Regions from separate parts of the Streptomyces bacillaris genome, predicted to be linked through region 1. Evidence: riboswitches for the same ligand, from Rfam matches in the RefSeq annotation. Region 1 holds a riboswitch; the other holds the start of a gene.

Region 1 (8,498 bases):
GTGCCCTCGGGGGGCCGGGGGGCCGGCCTGGTGCGCCGGGTGGACACGGCCCTGCGGGCGGTGGCGAGGGGTCGCGGGCGGACAAGTCGCAGCCTGGAGTCGCGCGGGGTACGGGACGTCACGGGAGCAGTCTTGCCCCTGACGGCCCGAAAGCCCAAACGGAAGGCGTTTCCCCGCTACCGGCACCGTTTCGCGGGGCCCGGTGACCAAAGGGACCGATCCCCGCATCACCTCACATCAGGGGCGTGAGGAAGCGCCGGAGGGTCTCCTCGTAGCGGCCGGGGTCGGCGTTCCACATCGACGCGTGCGGAGCCTGCCGTACGGCGTGGAGGCTGATCAGGTCCGGGCGGCGTGCGGCCAGTTCCCGGGAGGGGCCCCAGGGGGCGATGGTGTCGTCGGGGCCGTGCAGGATCAGCGTCGGGGCGGGCAGCGCGTCGGGCAGGGCCGGGTCCAGGAGCGGGTCGGAGGCCATCCCGGTCCGGCCCTGGGCGGCGCGGACGGCCAGCGGCAGCAGGGCGGCGGGGACCCCGCGGGCGACGGCCAGGGCGCGCAGGGTGGTCTGCCAGTCCAGGACCGGGGAGTCCAGGACGAGGCCGCCGATCCGTTCGCGGAGCGGGGAGCTGACGGCCGCGTGCAGGGCCATGGAGGCGCCGGTGGACCAGCCGTACAGGATCACGCGCCGGGCGCCGTAGCGGACGGCGAAGCGCATGGCCGCGTCCAGGTCGCGCCACTCGGAGGCGCCGAGGTGGCCGAGGCCGTCGGCGGGACGGGGGGCTCCGGGGTCTCCCCGATAGGCGAGGTCCAGCACGGGGAGGTGACGGTCGGCGAGGAAGCCCATCAGGTTCATGGGGTGGTCGCGGGTGGTGCCGAGCCCGTGTGCGGTGATGACCCAGGTGTCGCGCTTGCCGGGCACCCACCAGGCGGGCAGTCCGCCCAGTTCGCCGGGGATCTCGACCTCCCGGTGCTCCAGGCCGAGGGCGCTGCCCGGGTCGCCCCGGTACAGCTCGGGGGTGAGGCGGACCTTGTCGCCCGGCTCCAGGGTGCCGGTGTCGATCTGCTCCAGCCTGCGGACGACGGTGTCGGCGGTGGTCTCCGCCCCCTCGACGACGGGGCCGACCACCGCGTGGACGCCGGGGCCCTCGATCCCGTACGTACCGGGGCGGAGCGCGGTGAGGGAGCGGGTCAGGGTGATCCGGCCGGGCGCCGTGGCGTGGACGGTGAGCCTGCGGTCGGCGGGGAGGGGCCGTCCGGGGGCCGCCTTGAGGGCGGCGTCGCTGGCGTACCGGCCGGCCGCGACCGCTGCCGCGCCGGCGCCGAGGATCGTGGTGACGGCCGTTGCCGTCGCAGTTGCCGGGCGCACCGCTTCAGTGTCGTGGGGCGGGCGGCGCGGTGCCAGTGGGCGGGGGCCGTCCGGTGCGGCGCCCACTCCCCCGGCCGGCCGGGGGCCGCGGCGGCCACGGACGCGGACGGCCGAGGGGCGCGCGGGGCCTGGAGCCCGGAGAGCCAGGGGCGCGGGGCCGGGGACCCAGGCGGCCAGGGGGCACGGAGGGCCAAGGGGACGCGGGGGGCCGGGAGCATGGAGCGACGGAGGGGGTGGGCCGTCAGCCCTGCTGTCCGTATCCCTTCAGCGCTTCCGTCACCTCGTCGAGCTGGGCGCGGCTGAGCAGGGACGGGCTCAGGCCCGGTACGGCGTTCGCGGTGAGCCAGAGGCGGCAGAGCCACTCCAGCTGGGCGGTGCGCTCGTAGGCCTGGTCGAGGGTGGCGCCGTGGGTGACGGTGCCGTGGTTGGCGAGCAGGCAGCCGGTGCGGCCGCGGAGGGCGGTGAGCATGGCGTCGGCCAGCTCCGGGGTGCCGTAGCGGGCGTAGGCGGCGGTGCGGACGGGGCCGCCGAGGATGGCAGCCGCGTAGTGCACGAGCGGCACCTCGGTGACGAGCGTGGAGACGGCGGTGGCGTGCACGGCGTGGGTGTGGACCACGGCAGCCGCGTCGGTCTCCCGGTAGACCGTGAGGTGGAGGGGGAGTTCGCTGGTCGGCCGGAGCTTCCCGAGGACCTGGCGGCCGTCGAGTCCGACGCCGACCGCGTCCTCCGGTCCGAGGCGGTCGTAGGGCACCCCGCTGGGGGTCACCAGGACCAGGTCCCCGACCCGGGCGGAGACATTGCCCGAGGTGCCGACGACCAGCCCGTCGGCGGCGCTGCGGCGGGCGGTGTCGACCACCTCCCGCCAGGCCCGGGCGACGGATTCCGGCTGCTGCTCGCTCATGGGGCGAGCGTAGGGGTGACGGCCCGGAAGCGGAACGTGATCCCCCACGTGACGGGGATCTCTTCCGGGCCCGGGACCGTCCGTCAAAGTCTTCGCCAACGAGGGGTAAAGGGCAGCCCAGCCGGTGCCCCAGGGGCCCCGCACAGCCCCTCGCGCACACAAACGGAACCGGCGCACTCCGGTTGGAGACACCACGGCGCCCCGCTCAGTTCATCTTCCGTTCACCCAGGTTGCCTACGGTCCACGAGCCACTGACGTCGAACGATTGCCTGGGTAAATGGAACACATCACGCTGCTGCTTGCGATTGTGGTCGTAACAGCTCTCGTGTTCGATTTCACGAACGGTTTCCACGACACCGCCAACGCGATGGCGACCACCATCTCGACCGGCGCGATGAAGCCCAAGACAGCGGTGGCCATGTCCGCCGTTCTCAACCTGATCGGCGCGTTCCTGTCGGTGGAGGTCGCCAAGACGATCTCCGGCGGGATCGTCAACGAAGACGGCATCAGAACAGAGGTCATCTTCGCGGCGCTCGTCGGCGCCATCCTGTGGAATCTCCTGACCTGGCTGCTGGGCCTGCCGTCCAGCTCCTCCCACGCCCTGTTCGGCGGTCTGATCGGTGCCGCCGTGATGTCGGCCGGCTGGTCCTCGATCAATGGCGGCACCGTCGTCACCAAGGTGCTGCTGCCCGCGATCGCGGCCCCCCTGGTCGCCGGTATCGCCGCGATGCTGGCCACCCGGCTCACGTACCGGATCAACCGGAACGTCACCGACCCGAACCAGCAGAAGTCGACCGCCAAGGGCTACCGGGCCGGGCAGATCGCCTCCGCCGGTCTCGTCTCGCTCGCCCACGGCACCAACGACGCCCAGAAGACGATGGGCATCATCACGCTGGCGCTGGTCACCAGCGGTGTCCTGGCCCCCGGCTCCAACCCGCCCATGTGGGTCATCGTCTCGGCCGGCATCGCCATCGCGCTCGGCACCTACCTCGGTGGCTGGCGCATCATCCGCACCATGGGCAAGGGCCTGACCGACCTCCAGCCGCCGCAGGGCTTCGCCGCCCAGACCAGCGCGGCCACGGTCATCCTGGCCTCCTCGCACCTCGGCTTCTCGCTCTCCACCACGCAGTCCTGCTCCGGCGCCGTCATGGGCGCGGGCCTCGGCCGCAAGGGCGGCGTGGTCCGCTGGTCCACCGCCACCCGGATGTTCGTCGCCTGGGGTCTGACGCTCCCTGCCGCCGCCCTGGTCGGTGCCGGTGCCGAGTTCCTCACCAAGCAGGGTCCGTGGGGCGTGGCCGCCACCGCGGTCATCCTCGTCGGCGGCTCCTTCGCCATCTGGGTGGCCTCGCGCCGCGAGCCGGTCGACCACACCAACGTCAACGACACCGAGGCCACGTCGGCGGACGAGCCGCAGGGCGTCGTCACCACCGCCATGGCCGCGGTCGCCCCGCCGCCCACCGCCGGTGCGGTCCCCGACCTCTCGACCACCATCCCGGCCCCGTCCGCGGCGCCCGACGACACGCCCCGCCCCGCGGCCACGGTGTAAGGACAGATCCGCATGAAAATCGACTGGGCAGCTCTCGCCTCCGTCTTCGGTGTCAGTCTCGTCGTCACCGTCGCACTGGTCGGCGTCTTCACCCTGGGCATCGTCGCCCTCTCCAAGCTCTCGGCCCCGGCCGACGGCACCACCCCCGCCGCCTCCGGCGGCACGGCAGCGCTGGCGCGCACCGGCGCGTACGCCGCCTTCGCGGCGTGCGTGGCGGCGGTCGCGTACGGCATCTATCTGATCGTCGCCTGACCCGCGCCGACCCACTCCATCGGGCCGGACACACCACCGTGTGTCCGGCCCGCTGCGCGTCCGCGTGTGCGTCTGCGCACACCGGGCCTCCGCAGGTCAACAGCAAGTTGACGGCCGTTCTCGCAGCGTGGTGGACTGCCTGGGCCATTACGGCGACAGGAGAGGAAGCCGGTGCGAATCCGGCGCGGTCCCGCCACTGTCACCGGGGAGCACTCCCCCACACCGGAGTCACGGCCCGCCGCACGCGGGCTGGAAGGCCGGGGGAACTGCGGATCCGGGAGCCAGGAGACTCTCGTCGCCGGACACGTCGAACCAGGGCGCGGACCCTGAGTTAAGGACCTGACGCCATGCCTGGCCGCCGAGCGCCGCAACTGCCGCCGTTGCCGTTGTTCCCGTACGTGCCGCTGTTCCCGTACGCCGGAACCTCCCGCCCCACGACGGCCTGACCCCGTGCGTGCCGATCGCGCTCCCCTGCGCGCCGATCGCCTTCCCGTACGCGCCGACCGCGCTCCTCTGCGTGCCGGGCGCGTCTTCGCGTACGGCGCCACAGCCGGGCTCGTCGCCGACGCCCTGCTCGGTGACCCCCGCCGGGGGCACCCCGTCGCCGGTTTCGGGCGGGTGGCCGCGCGCGTGGAGTCGCTGCTGTGGCGGGACGACCGGGGCCGGGGCGCGCTGCACACCCTCGTCTGCGCCGGAGGCGCCGTGGGGGCCGCCGCGCTGACCGCCCGTGCCGTACGGGGGCGCCCCGCGCTCGCCGTCGCGCTGACCGCCGCCACCACCTGGTCGGTCGTCGGCGGTACGTCGCTGGGCCGGGAGGCCCGCGCCATCGGGGGCGCGCTGGCCGCCGGGGACCTGGAGGTGGCCCGGGAGCGGCTGCCGCATCTGTGCGGGCGCGATCCGCAGGCCCTGGACGGGCCGGGGATCGCCCGCGCGGTGGTGGAGTCGGTCGCGGAGAACACCTCGGACGCCGTCGTCGGCGCGCTGGTGTGGGGCGCGATCGGCGGAGTCCCGGGGCTCGTCGGCTTCCGGGCCGCGAACACGCTGGACGCGATGGTCGGCCACAAGTCGCCCCGCTACCGCCGCTACGGCTGGGCCTCGGCCCGCCTGGACGACATGGTGGGCTGGCCGGGCGCCCGGCTGACCGCCGCGCTGGCCGTGGTGGCCGGCGGGCGGCCCGCGGAGGCGGTACGCGCCTGGAAGGCGGACGCGCACCGGCACCCGAGCCCGAACGCGGGCCCGGTGGAGGCGGCGTTCGCGGGGGCGCTCGGCGTACGGCTCGGCGGCACGCTCGCGTACGCGGGGCGCGTGGAGCACCGGCCGGTACTGAACGGGGCGTCCGGGCGGGAGGTCCGGGGCAGCGACATCGAGCGGGCCGTACGGCTCTCGCGACGGGTGAGCGCGCTGGCCCTGGGGGTGTGCGTGGCGGGACGGTTGGTGGCCGGGCACCTCGTCGCGGCACGGAAGCGGGGGCGGGCATGACAGGCGTGGGCGCGAGCGGTACGGCATCGAGCGGTGCGGTACGGGAACGGAGGCGGGCATGAGCGGCGGCGGGCTGCTGGTCGCGGGGACGACCTCCGACGCGGGCAAGAGCGTCGTCACGGCGGGCATCTGCCGCTGGCTGGTGCGCCGGGGCGTGAAGGTCGCGCCGTTCAAGGCGCAGAACATGTCCCTCAACTCCTTCGTCACCCGCGAGGGCGCGGAGATCGGCCGTGCCCAGGCCATGCAGGCCCAGGCCGCCCGGGTGGAGCCGACGGCCCTGATGAACCCGGTGCTGCTCAAGCCCGGCAGCGACCGGTCCAGTCAGGTCGTGCTGATGGGGAAGCCCGTCGGTGAGATGAGCGCCAGGGGGTATCACGGGGGCCGTCAGGAAGCCCTGCTCGGGACGGTCACGGACTGCCTGGAGCAGTTGCGGTCCACGTACGACGCGGTGATCTGCGAGGGCGCCGGGTCACCGGCCGAGATCAACCTCCGGCGCACCGACATCGTGAACATGGGGATCGCGCGGGCCGCCCGCTTCCCCGTGCTGGTCGTCGGGGACATCGACCGGGGCGGGGTCTTCGCCTCCTTCTTCGGCACCACGGCCCTGCTGAGCCCGGAGGACCAGTCGCTGGTCGCGGGGTATCTGGTGAACAAGTTCCGGGGTGACGTCTCGCTGCTGGAGCCGGGGCTCGACATGCTGTACGGGCTGACCGGGCGGCGTACGTACGGGGTGCTGCCGTACGCCCATGGGCTCGGCATCGACGAGGAGGACGGTCTGCGGGTCTCCCTGCGGGGTGCGGTGCGCGAGTCGGTCGTGGCGCCGCCGCACGGGGAGGACGTGCTGCGGGTCGCGGTCTGCGCGGTGCCGTTGATGTCCAACTTCACGGACGTGGACGCGCTGGCCGCCGAACCGGGCGTCGTCGTGCGGTTCGTGGACAGGCCCGATGAGCTGGCCGACGCGGACCTGGTCGTCGTGCCCGGCACGCGCGGCACGGTGAAGGCGCTGGCCTGGCTGCGCGAGCGCGGTCTCGCGGAGGCGCTGGTGCGGCGGGCGGCCGAGGGGCGTCCGGTGCTGGGGATCTGCGGCGGGTTCCAGGTGCTCGGTGAGCGCATCGAGGACGAGGTGGAGTCGCGGGCGGGGGTCGTGGACGGGCTGGGGCTCCTTCCCGTACGCATCCGCTTCGACCGGGCCAAGACGCTGGCGCGGCCGGTGGGTTCGGCGCTCGGTGAGGTGGTGGAGGGGTACGAGATCCACCACGGGGTGGCCGATGTACGGGGCGGGGAACCGTTCCTGGACGGCTGCCGGGTCGGGTCGGTGTGGGGCACGCACTGGCACGGGTCGCTGGAGAGCGATGCGTTCCGGCGGCGGTTCCTGGAGGAGGTGGCCCGGGCCGCCGGGCGGCGGTTCGTACCGGCGCCGGACACCTGTTTCGGGGTGCTGCGGGAGGAGCAGCTGGACCGGCTCGGGGATCTGGTGGAGGAGCACGCGGATACGGATGCGTTGTGGCGGTTGATCGAGGGGGGTGCGCCGCCGGGGTTGCCGTTCGTGCCGCCCGGGGCCCCTTCGGTGCCGGGTGACGTGGGTGCGGGTGCGTCGGAGAGCCGGGGCGCTGCCCCGGGCCCCGCTCCTCAATCGCCGGAGGGGCTTGATTTTGCCGGGTCCGCCGGGCTCGAGCAGGAAGCTGAACAGCATGTCGACGAGGAGGCCTTGTGAGTACGCCCTATCCCTTCACCGCGATCGTCGGGCAGGACGACCTGCGGCTCGGGCTGTTGCTGAACGCCGTCAGTCCGGCCGTCGGCGGGGTGCTCGTGCGGGGTGAGAAGGGGACCGCCAAGTCCACCGCCGTGCGGGCGCTGGCCGCGCTGATGCCCGAGGTCGCCGTCGTACCGGGGTGCCGGTTCTCCTGCGACCCGGCCTCGCCCGACCCGGCGTGTCCCGACGGGCCGCACGCGGAGGCGGCCGGGGTGGCGCGGGCCGCGCGGACCGTGGAGCTGCCCGTGGGCGCGTCCGAGGACCGGCTCGTGGGGGCGCTGGACATCGAGCGGGCGCTCTCGGAGGGCGTGAAGGCGTTCGAGCCGGGTCTGCTGGCCGACGCGCATCGCGGGATCCTTTACGTGGACGAGGTCAACCTCCTCCACGACCACCTGGTGGACCTACTGCTGGACGCGGCGGCCATGGGTGCCTCGTACGTCGAGCGCGAAGGCGTCTCCGTACGGCATGCGGCACGGTTCCTGCTGGTCGGGACGATGAACCCGGAAGAGGGCGAGCTTCGGCCGCAGTTGCTGGACCGGTTCGGGCTGACCGTGGAGGTCTCCGCGTCCCGGGACACCGACGAGCGGGTGGAGGTCGTCCGGCGCCGGCTCGCGTACGACGACGATCCCGAGGGGTTCGCCGCGCGCTGGGCCGAGGAGGAGAACGCCCTGCGGGAGCGGATCGCGGGTGCGCGGGCCCTGCTCTCCCGGGTCGTGCTCGGTGACGGCGTGCTGCGGCAGATCGCCGCCACCTGCGCCGCGTTCGAGGTCGACGGGATGCGGGCCGACATCGTGATGGCCCGGACCGCGACCGCGCTCGCCGCCTGGGCCGGGCGCGAGGAGGTCACCGCCGACGACGTACGGCAGGCCGCCCTGCTGGCCCTCCCCCACCGGCGGCGCCGCAACCCGTTCGACGCGCCGGGCCTGGACGAGGACAAGCTCGACCAGACTCTGGACGAGGCCGGCCCGCAGGAGAACAGCGACGGCGACGACGATCCCGACCCCGGCCCGGACGGCGGGGGCGACGGCGGTGGGGGCGGTGGCGTGCCGCCGCAGGCCGACGGGGAGGACCGTACGCCTCCACAGCCTCCGCAGGGGCAGGGCTCCGAGGGCGACTCTCCGTCCCCGGCCCCCGAGGGCTCGCCCGACGCGCCCGGGCGGACCGCCGGAGGTGAGCAGCAGCCCGTGGCCGCCGCCGAGCCGTTCCG
Region 2 (8,498 bases), 5.4 Mb from region 1:
CTTCACCTCGGCCACCGCCGTGTCCAGGACGGTCGTCCCCTGGCGCAGCGTGGCCCGGAACGCGTCCTCCTCGCCGCCCGCCCGGTCCAGGATGCGGGGATAGGCCTCGGCAACCTCCGGATAGCTCGGCGCCATGCAGTCCCGGGCGACCGGCAGCAGCTCCGGGAGCGCCGGGTCGTGGAAGCCCAGCTGCCGCATCGAGCGGACCGCCCGGCGCAGGATCCGGCGCAGCACATAGCCGCCGCCCTCGTTGCCCGGGACCGTGCCGTCGGCCAGCAGCATCAGAGCCGTACGGACGTGGTCCGCGACGACCCGCAGCCGTACGTCGGACTCGTGGTCGGCCCCGTACCGTACGCCGGCCAGCTCGGCGGCCCGGTCCAGTACGGGCCGGGTCTCGTCGATCTCGTACAGGTTGTCCACGCTCTGGAGGAGGGTGGCCATGCGCTCCAGGCCCATGCCGGTGTCGATGTTGCGGCGGGGCAGCTCACCGAGGATCGGGTAGCCGGTCTTGCCGGGGCCCTCGCCGCGCTCGTACTGCATGAAGACGAGGTTCCAGAACTCCATGTACCGGTCCTCGTCGACCTCAGGGCCGCCCTCGGCCCCCAGCGCCGGACCCCGGTCGTAGTACAGCTCCGAGCACGGGCCGCACGGTCCCGGCACCCCCATCGACCAGAAGTTGTCCGCGTCGCCCCGGTCCACGATCCGGCTCTCCGGCAGCCCGGAGACCCGCCGCCAGACGGCCCGTGCCTCGGCGTCCGTGTGGTGGACGGTGACCCAGATCCTCCCCGGGTCGAGCCCGAAGCCACCGTCCGCGAGGGAGGAGGTCGACAGCTCCCAGGCGTCCGCGATGGCCTCCTCCTTGAAGTAGTCCCCGAAGGAGAAGTTGCCGTTCATCTGGAAGAACGAGCCGTGCCGGGTGGTGCGGCCGACCTCCTCGATGTCCAGCGTCCGCACGCACTTCTGGACGCTGGCCGCCCGGGGCCAGGGCGCGGCCAGCTCGCCGGTCAGATACGGCTTGAACGGCACCATGCCCGCGTTGACGAAGAGCAGCGTCGGGTCGGGGGTGGGCAGCGGGGCGCTGGGCACGACCGTGTGGCCGCGTGCGGCGAAGTGGTCCAGGAACCGGCTGCGGATGTCGGCGGTGCGCACAGGGCTGCTCCGATGGGGTGAGAGGTCGGCGGGCGGGGCGCACTCTCACCGAGCATCCATGCCCACCATATGCAACTGCACATCATAGGCAATAAGGAGGGTGGGTGGGCGGATGAGCGCCCTCTGCCCTCCCCGTTGCGGGGTGGGCAGAGGGCGCCGGGGTGTGCGGGTCTCAGCGGTGGGTGAACTCCGCGGGCCGCTTCTCGGTGAAGGCCTTCATGCCCTCCTTCTGGTCGGCCGTCGCGAACACCGCGTGGAACAGGCGGCGTTCGAAGCGGACGCCCTCCGCGAGCGTGGTCTCGAAGGCACGGTTCACCGCCTCCTTCGCCATCATCGCGACCGGCGCCGACATCCCGGCGACCGTCTCCGCGACCGCCAGCGCCTCCGTCAGCAGCTCCGCGTCCGGGACGATCCGGGAGACCAGCCCGGCCCGTTCCGCCTCCTGGACGTCCATGTTCCGGCCGGTGAGACAGAGGTCCATCGCCTTGGCCTTGCCGACCGCCCGGGTCAGCCGCTGGGAGCCGCCGATGCCGGGGATCACCCCGAGGCGGATCTCCGGCTGCCCGAAGACGGCCGACTCCGAGGCGATCACCAGATCGCAGAGCATCGCCAGCTCGCACCCCCCGCCCAGGGCGTAGCCCCGTACGGCGGCGATCGTCGGGGTCCGGAGCTGGCCGAGCCGGTCCCAGGCGGTGAACCAGTCGCTGAGGTACATGTCCATGTAGCTCTGCGGCTGCATCTCCTTGATGTCCGCCCCCGCCGCGAACGCCTTCTCACCGCTGCCGGTGATGACGATGCAGCCGACATCCGGGTCCCGGTCCAGCGCCTCGGCCGCCTCCACCGTCTCCCGCATGACCTCCAGGCTCAGCGCGTTGAGCGCCTTGGGGCGGTTCAGGGTGAGCAGGGCCGTACGGCCCCGGCGCTCGACCAGGATCGTCCCGTACGGACCCGGGGTGGCGGGGGTGTCGTCGTGCTCGCTCATGCGGGGGTGCCTTCCTGCGTTTCGGTGGTCTGCGACGAAGCGGCCCGGATCGCGCGGACGATCCCGGAGAAGTCCTGGTCCGCCCCGGCCCCTTCCGCGAACCGGGCGTACAACTCGGCTGCCTTGAGCCCCAGTTCGGCGTCGATGCCGCCCGCGCGCAGGGCGTTGGCGGCCAGCCCGAGATCCTTCGCCATCAGGGGGCGGCGAAGCCGGGGCGGTAGTCGCGGTTGGCCGGGCTGGTCGGGACCGGGCCGGGGACGGGGCAGTTGACGGTGAGGGCCCAGCACTGGCCGGAGGCCGCCGAGGCCACGTCGTACAGCGCCTGGTCGGAGAGGCCGAGGCTCTCGGCGAGGACGAACGCCTCGCTGACGGCGATCATCGAGACGCCGAGGATCATGTTGTTGCAGATCTTCGCCGCCTGCCCGGCACCGGCCCCGCCGCAGTGCACCGCCTTCTTCCCCATCACGGAGAGCAGTGGCTCGGCCGCCGCGAACGCGGTCTCCTCGCCCCCGGCCATGAAGGTGAGCGTGCCCGCCTCGGCGCCCACCACCCCGCCGGAGACGGGGGCGTCCAGCGAGCGGTGACCGGTCGCCGCCGCTGCCGCGTGGGCGGCGCGGGAGTCGGCCACGTCGATGGTGGAGCAGTCGACGAACAGCGTGCCGGGGCGGGCCGCTTCGAGCAGCCCTTCCTGCCCGTAGAGGGAGAGGACATGGCGGCCGGCGGGCAGCATGGTGATCACCACGTCGGCCACCGCGGCCGCCTCCGTGGCGGACTTCGCCCGCTCCACCCCGCTCTCCTCGGCGGCGGCCAGACAGCTCTCCACCAGGTCGTGGCCGAGCACCCGGTATCCGGCCCGGACGAGGTTGGCGGCCATCGGGCCGCCCATGTGGCCGAGGCCGATGAACGCGACGGTCGTGGTGGTGGTCACCAGGGCACCTCCTGCGGTGAGTCGGCTGCGGCGAGGACCAGTTCCCCGTCGCCGGTCGGTGCGAAGTACCGGGCCACGTCCGCCTCCGTGACCTCCACGAGGGTCCCCGGGGTCCAGCGGGGGGTACGGTCCTTGTCGATCACCTGGGCCCGGATGCCCTCCACCAGATCGGCGGAGGAGAGCGCCGCGTACGAGACGCGGTACTCCTGCTCCAGCACCCGCTCCAGCGGCCCGAGTTCACGGGCCCGGCGCAGCGCGGCGAGGGTGACCTTGAGCGCGACGGGCGAACGGCCCAGGACCGTCTTCGCCGCCTCACCGGCCGCCGGGGCGTCGGAGGCGAGCAGCCGCTCCACGATCTCCTCGACCGTGTCGGCGGCGTAACAGTGGTCGATCCAGGCCCGGTCGGCCTCCAGCGTCCCGGGGGGCGCCTCCCGGACGTGGCGGCCCAGCACCTCGGGGACCTCCTCCGTCCGCAGCGCGGCGAGGAACGCGGGCAGCTCGTCCGCCGGTACGAAGTGGTCGGCCAGCCCGCACAGCAGCGCGTCCCGGGCCCCCACCACCGCCCCGGTCAGGGCGAGATGGGTGCCCAGCTCCCCGGGGGCCAGGGCCAGCAGATACGTACCCCCGACGTCCGGCACGAAGCCGATCCCGGTCTCCGGCATGGCCACCTTCGACCGCTCGGTGACGATCCGGACGCTGCCGTGCGCCGAGACACCTACCCCGCCGCCCATCACGATGCCGTCCATGACGGCCACGTACGGCTTCGGATAGCGGGCGATCCGGGCGTTCAGCCGGTACTCGTCGCGCCAGAACGCCGCCGACGCCTTGCCGCCCGCGCGGGCGTCCTCGTAGATGGACCGGATGTCGCCGCCCGCGCACAGGCCGCGCTCCCCGGCCCCGGTGATGACGACCGTGGCCACCTCCGGGTCGTGCTCCCACCGGTCCAGGGCCGCCGCGACCGTCCCGACCATGTCGTGGGTCAGGGCGTTGAGCGCCTTGGGCCGGTTCAGGGTCACCACCCCCGTACGCCCCTCGGTGCGGACGACGACGTGCTCCTCGGTCATCGCAGGGCTCCCGTCAGACTCCGGGCCACAATGACGCGCATGATCTCGTTGGCCCCTTCCAGGATCTGGTGGACCCGCAGGTCCCGGACGATCTTCTCGATGCCGTACTCGGAGAGATAGCCGTAGCCACCGTGGAGTTGGAGCGCCCGGTCCGCGACCGCGTACCCGGTGTCGGTGGCGAACCGCTTGGCCATCGCGCACAACTCCGGTGCCCCCGGCGACTTCCGGTCCAGCGCCTCGGCGGCCTGCCGCACCAGTGCCCGGGCGGCGGCCAGTTCGGTCGCCATGTCGGCCAGCCGGAACTGCAGCGCCTGCGCCTCCAGCAGCCGGGCCCCGAACGCCTCCCGGTCCGCGAGATGGGCCAGGGACCGGTCCAGCGCGCTCTGCGCACCGCCCAACGAGCAGGCGGCGATGCCGAGTCGGCCGCCGTTGAGGCCGTTCATCGCGATCCGGAAGCCCTCGCCCTCGGCGCCCAGCATCCGGTCGGCCGGGATGCGCACGCCGTCGAGCATGACCTGCCGGGTGGGCTGCGCGTTCCACCCCATCTTCTTCTCGTTGGCCCCGAACGAGAGCCCCGCGTCGTCCCGTTCGACGAGGAGCGCGGAGATCCCGCCGGGACCGCTGTCGCCCGTGCGGGCCAGCACGATGTAGAGGTGCGTGGCGCCCGCCCCGGAGATGAACTGCTTCGTCCCCGTCAGGACGTAGTGGTCGCCGTCGCGCTCGGCGCGGGTGCGCAGCGCCGCCGCGTCGGAGCCCGCGCCCGGCTCGGTCAGGCAGTAACTGCCCAGCTGCTCCATGGTGCACAGCTCCGGCAGATACCGGGCGCGCTGGGCGTCGGTGCCGTACTGGTCGACCATCCAGGCGACCATGTTGTGGATCGAGAGGTACCCGGCGACCGACGGGCAGCCGGTGGCCAGGGCCTCGAAGACGAGGACCCCGTCGGAGCGGGACAGCCCGGAGCCGCCCACCTCCTCCCGTACGTACACACCTCCGAGACCGAGGTCCGCCGCCTTCCGCAGGACGTCGACGGGGAAGTGCTTCTCCTGGTCCCAGGCCACCGCGTGCGGGGCCAGGTGCTCCTGGGCGAAGTCGAGTGTGGTCTCGACGACCGCGAGCTGGTCGTCGCTGAGCAGGGTGGTCACAGCGGTCATCCCATGGTCGGAATCGTGAAGCTCGCACCGTCCCGGATCCCGGAGGCGGGCCAGCGCGAAGTGACGGTCTTGGTACGGGTGTAGAAGCGGATGGCGTCCGGTCCGTGCTGGTTCAGGTCCCCGAAGCCGGAGCGCTTCCAGCCGCCGAACGTGTGGTACGCCACCGGCACCGGGATCGGCACGTTCACGCCGACCATCCCGGTGTCGACGCGGCGGGTGAAGTCGCGGGCGATGTCGCCGTCACGGGTGAAGAGGGCGACGCCGTTGCCGTACGCGTGCTCCGAGGGCAGCCGCAGCGCCTCCTCGTAGTCCGCCGCACGGACCACGGAGAGCACGGGCCCGAAGATCTCCTCCTGGTAGATCCGCATGTCCGGGGTGACCCGGTCGAAGAGCGAGGCGCCCGCGAAGAACCCGTCCTCATGGCCTTCGAGGGTGAAGTCCCGCCCGTCCACGACGAGTTCGGCGCCCTCCTCGACACCGAGGTCGACATAGCCGCGCACCCGGTCCACCGCGTCCCGGCCCACCAGCGGCCCGAAGTCGGCGTCCGGGTCGTCCGAGCGGCCGATCCGCAGCTCACCGATCCGCTCGGTGAGCCTGGCGACCAGTGCGTCGGCGGTTGCCTCACCGACCGGCACGGCCACCGAGATCGCCATGCACCGCTCGCCCGCCGAGCCGTACCCGGCCCCGATCAGCGCGTCCACCGCCTGGTCGAGATCGGCGTCCGGCATCACGATCATGTGGTTCTTGGCCCCGCCGAAACACTGCGCCCGCTTGCCGTGGGCGGCGGCCGTCGCGTAGATGTGCGCGGCGATCGGCGTCGAGCCGACGAAGCCGAGCGCCTTGACGCGCGGGTCCTCCAGCAGGGTGTCCACGGGCTCCTTGCCGCCGTTGACGACGTTCAGGACCCCCGGCGGAAGCCCGGCCTCCAGGAAGAGTTCGGCCAGCCGCAGCGGCACCGACGGGTCGCGCTCCGAGGGCTTGAGGATGAAGGCGTTACCGCAGGCCAGAGCGGGCGCGGCCTTCCAGAGCGGGATCATCGCCGGGAAGTTGAACGGGGTGATGCCCGCGACCACGCCCAGCGGCCGGCGCAGCGAGTGGACATCGATCCCGGCGCCCGCGTTGTCGGTGAACTCGCCCTTCAGCAGATGCGGGACACCGGCCGCGAACTCCACCACGTCCAGGCCGCGCGCGATGTCGCCGTGCGCGTCGGCCACGGTCTTGCCGTGCTCGGAGGAGAGCAGCCGGGCCAGGGAGTCCTTCTCCTTCTCCACCAGCTGGAGGAAGCGCAGCAGCACCCGGGCGCGGCGCTGCGGGTTCCACTCGCCCCACTCCCGCTGCGCCTCGGCGGCATCGGCGATGGCCGCCTCGGTCTCGGACCGGCCGGCCAGCGGCACCCGGGCCTGGACCTGTCCGGTGTTGGGGTCGTAGACATCGCCGTACGTGCCCGAGGCGCCGGGCGTGTGCTTGCCGCCGATGAAATGGGTGAGTTCGCGGACCATGGAAACCTGCTCTCGTCGGTGAGATCGTCAGGAGAGATCCGGGGATGGCGCACGGCTGCCACCGGCCCACGCACCGGTCGGGTGCACGGGGGCGCGGAAGGGCTGCCGCCAGGGGGGACGCGAAGGGCGGGGGCCGTCAGGGGGCGGGGAGAACCGCTCGCCGGGACGGGCCTGCGGGGCCGTGGGTGCGCACCGGTGCCATGCGTGTCTGCTCCATCCTCGTGGAAACACGGAACAATCCCCGTGGCCGGTATCCTGACTCCCGGATCAGCGCACGCCCTCTTGCCTTCCCGACGGCTGGTTCGTCGTCAGTGGCGTGTCCTGCGAGGACGGACTCCCCGGTCACAGTGGCGGGACCGCGCCGGAATCGCACCGGCTTCCCTGACACCACGGGCCTTCGAGGCGCCTGGCACCATGCCGGTCGCCCCTCTGCTCACGAACATATAGTTGGACGTCCTAGTAAGTCCACCCCGCCTCGCTCCGACATGCGCGCCCTTGCCCCTTGCCCCGGCCGGGGGCCTGCCTGTGCTGGTCGGTGCGGTGGCCGCCTCGCCCCCTGCCCGGCCCGGCCGGCCCGTCCTGGCATGATCGGCCGACATGAGCGACGCACCACCACGCCACATCCTCGTCATCGGCATGGGCGCCGGCGACCCCGACCACCTGACCCTCGCCGCGATCAAGGCGATGCGCCGGGCGCAGGTCTTCTTCGTGCTCGGCAAGGGCCGTGAGAAGGAGTCCCTCACCCGGCTGCGACGGGACATCCTGGCCGAACACCTCACCGGCCCCTACCGGGTCGTCGAGGCCGAGGACCCCTGGCGGGACCGCACCCAGGACGACCGGGGGCGCTACACCTCGGCGGTCCACGACTGGCGCCACCGCCGCGCCGACATCTGCGAACGCCTGATCATCGAGGAGCTGGCACCGGGGGAGTGCGGGGCGTTCCTGGTCTGGGGCGACCCGTCCCTGTACGACAGCACCCTGGCGATCCTGGAGGACATCCAGGACCGGGGAACGGTGGAATTCGGCCATGAGGTGATTCCCGGCATCAGCAGCGTCTCCGCCCTCGCCGCCCGCCACCGTACGTCCCTGAACCAGGTCGGCCGCCCGATCCACATCACCCCCGGCCGACGGCTCGCGGAGGGGTTCCCGGACGACGACGGCGACATCGTGGTGATGCTCGACGGCCACGAGAGCTTCACCCATCTGACGGGCCGGGGGCTCTGGATCTACTGGGGCGCCTACATCGGCACCCCGGACGAACTCCTGGTCTCCGGCCCGCTCGACGAGGTCGCGGACCGGATCAGCCGGGTCCGCGCCGAGGCCCGCGAACGGCACGGCTGGATCATGGACACGTACCTGCTGCGGCAGGGGCCGGGGACGCCGGGCGGCGCGAGGGGCTGAGGGGCGCCTCGGCATCCCGGAGGCGTCGGGTGGTGCGGCGCCGCTGATGGGCCCCGGCCCGTGGGCGGGGGCCCGGACAAGGGGTGGCGGGCCGGGCGAGGCGCGGGCGGCGGCGCCGCACCTCGTCGTCGGGCCCTGCCGGGGTCAGCTCCGGGACTCGTGCGCCCGGATCAGGCCGAGCCCATGGCCGAGGCTCGGGCACTCGGCGCTCAGGTCGTTGCCCCGCACCAGATAGTTGTCCACGCGCCCGTCGGTGGCGCGCTCCACGGCCCGGTACTGCGTGCCGTTCACCGTGATCGTCCAGCCGTCGCCGTCCTGGGCCCA

The links. A riboswitch is a leader RNA that binds a small molecule or an ion and turns the genes downstream of it on or off. The one in region 1 is predicted to bind cobalamin.
Region 2: linked by a shared signal. The riboswitch ahead of DJ476_RS04225 (CoA-acylating methylmalonate-semialdehyde dehydrogenase) and the one ahead of DJ476_RS27740 (cobalamin biosynthesis protein) in region 1 are both predicted to bind cobalamin.

Annotation. Positions count from the first base shown of each region.
Region 1 is NZ_CP029378.1:6,375,725-6,384,222, reverse strand. It holds gene DJ476_RS27765 (hypothetical protein) at 1-47, opposite strand, end outside; gene DJ476_RS27760 (alpha/beta hydrolase) at 233-1,360, opposite strand; gene DJ476_RS27755 (class II aldolase/adducin family protein) at 1,602-2,261, opposite strand; gene DJ476_RS27750 (inorganic phosphate transporter) at 2,539-3,807, shown strand; gene DJ476_RS27745 (hypothetical protein) at 3,820-4,059, shown strand; cobalamin riboswitch at 4,222-4,350, shown strand; gene DJ476_RS27740 (cobalamin biosynthesis protein) at 4,573-5,538, shown strand; gene DJ476_RS27735 (cobyric acid synthase) at 5,597-7,252, shown strand; gene DJ476_RS27730 (putative cobaltochelatase) at 7,249-8,498, shown strand, end outside.
Region 2 is NZ_CP029378.1:1,008,567-1,017,064, reverse strand. It holds gene alaS (alanine--tRNA ligase) at 1-1,149, opposite strand, end outside; gene DJ476_RS04245 (enoyl-CoA hydratase) at 1,322-2,131, opposite strand; partial or broken gene mmsB (3-hydroxyisobutyrate dehydrogenase) at 2,128-3,017, opposite strand; gene DJ476_RS04235 (enoyl-CoA hydratase/isomerase family protein) at 3,056-4,123, opposite strand; gene DJ476_RS04230 (acyl-CoA dehydrogenase family protein) at 4,120-5,274, opposite strand; gene DJ476_RS04225 (CoA-acylating methylmalonate-semialdehyde dehydrogenase) at 5,271-6,773, opposite strand; cobalamin riboswitch at 7,002-7,180, opposite strand; gene cobF (precorrin-6A synthase (deacetylating)) at 7,371-8,174, shown strand; gene DJ476_RS04215 (hypothetical protein) at 8,319-8,498, opposite strand, start outside.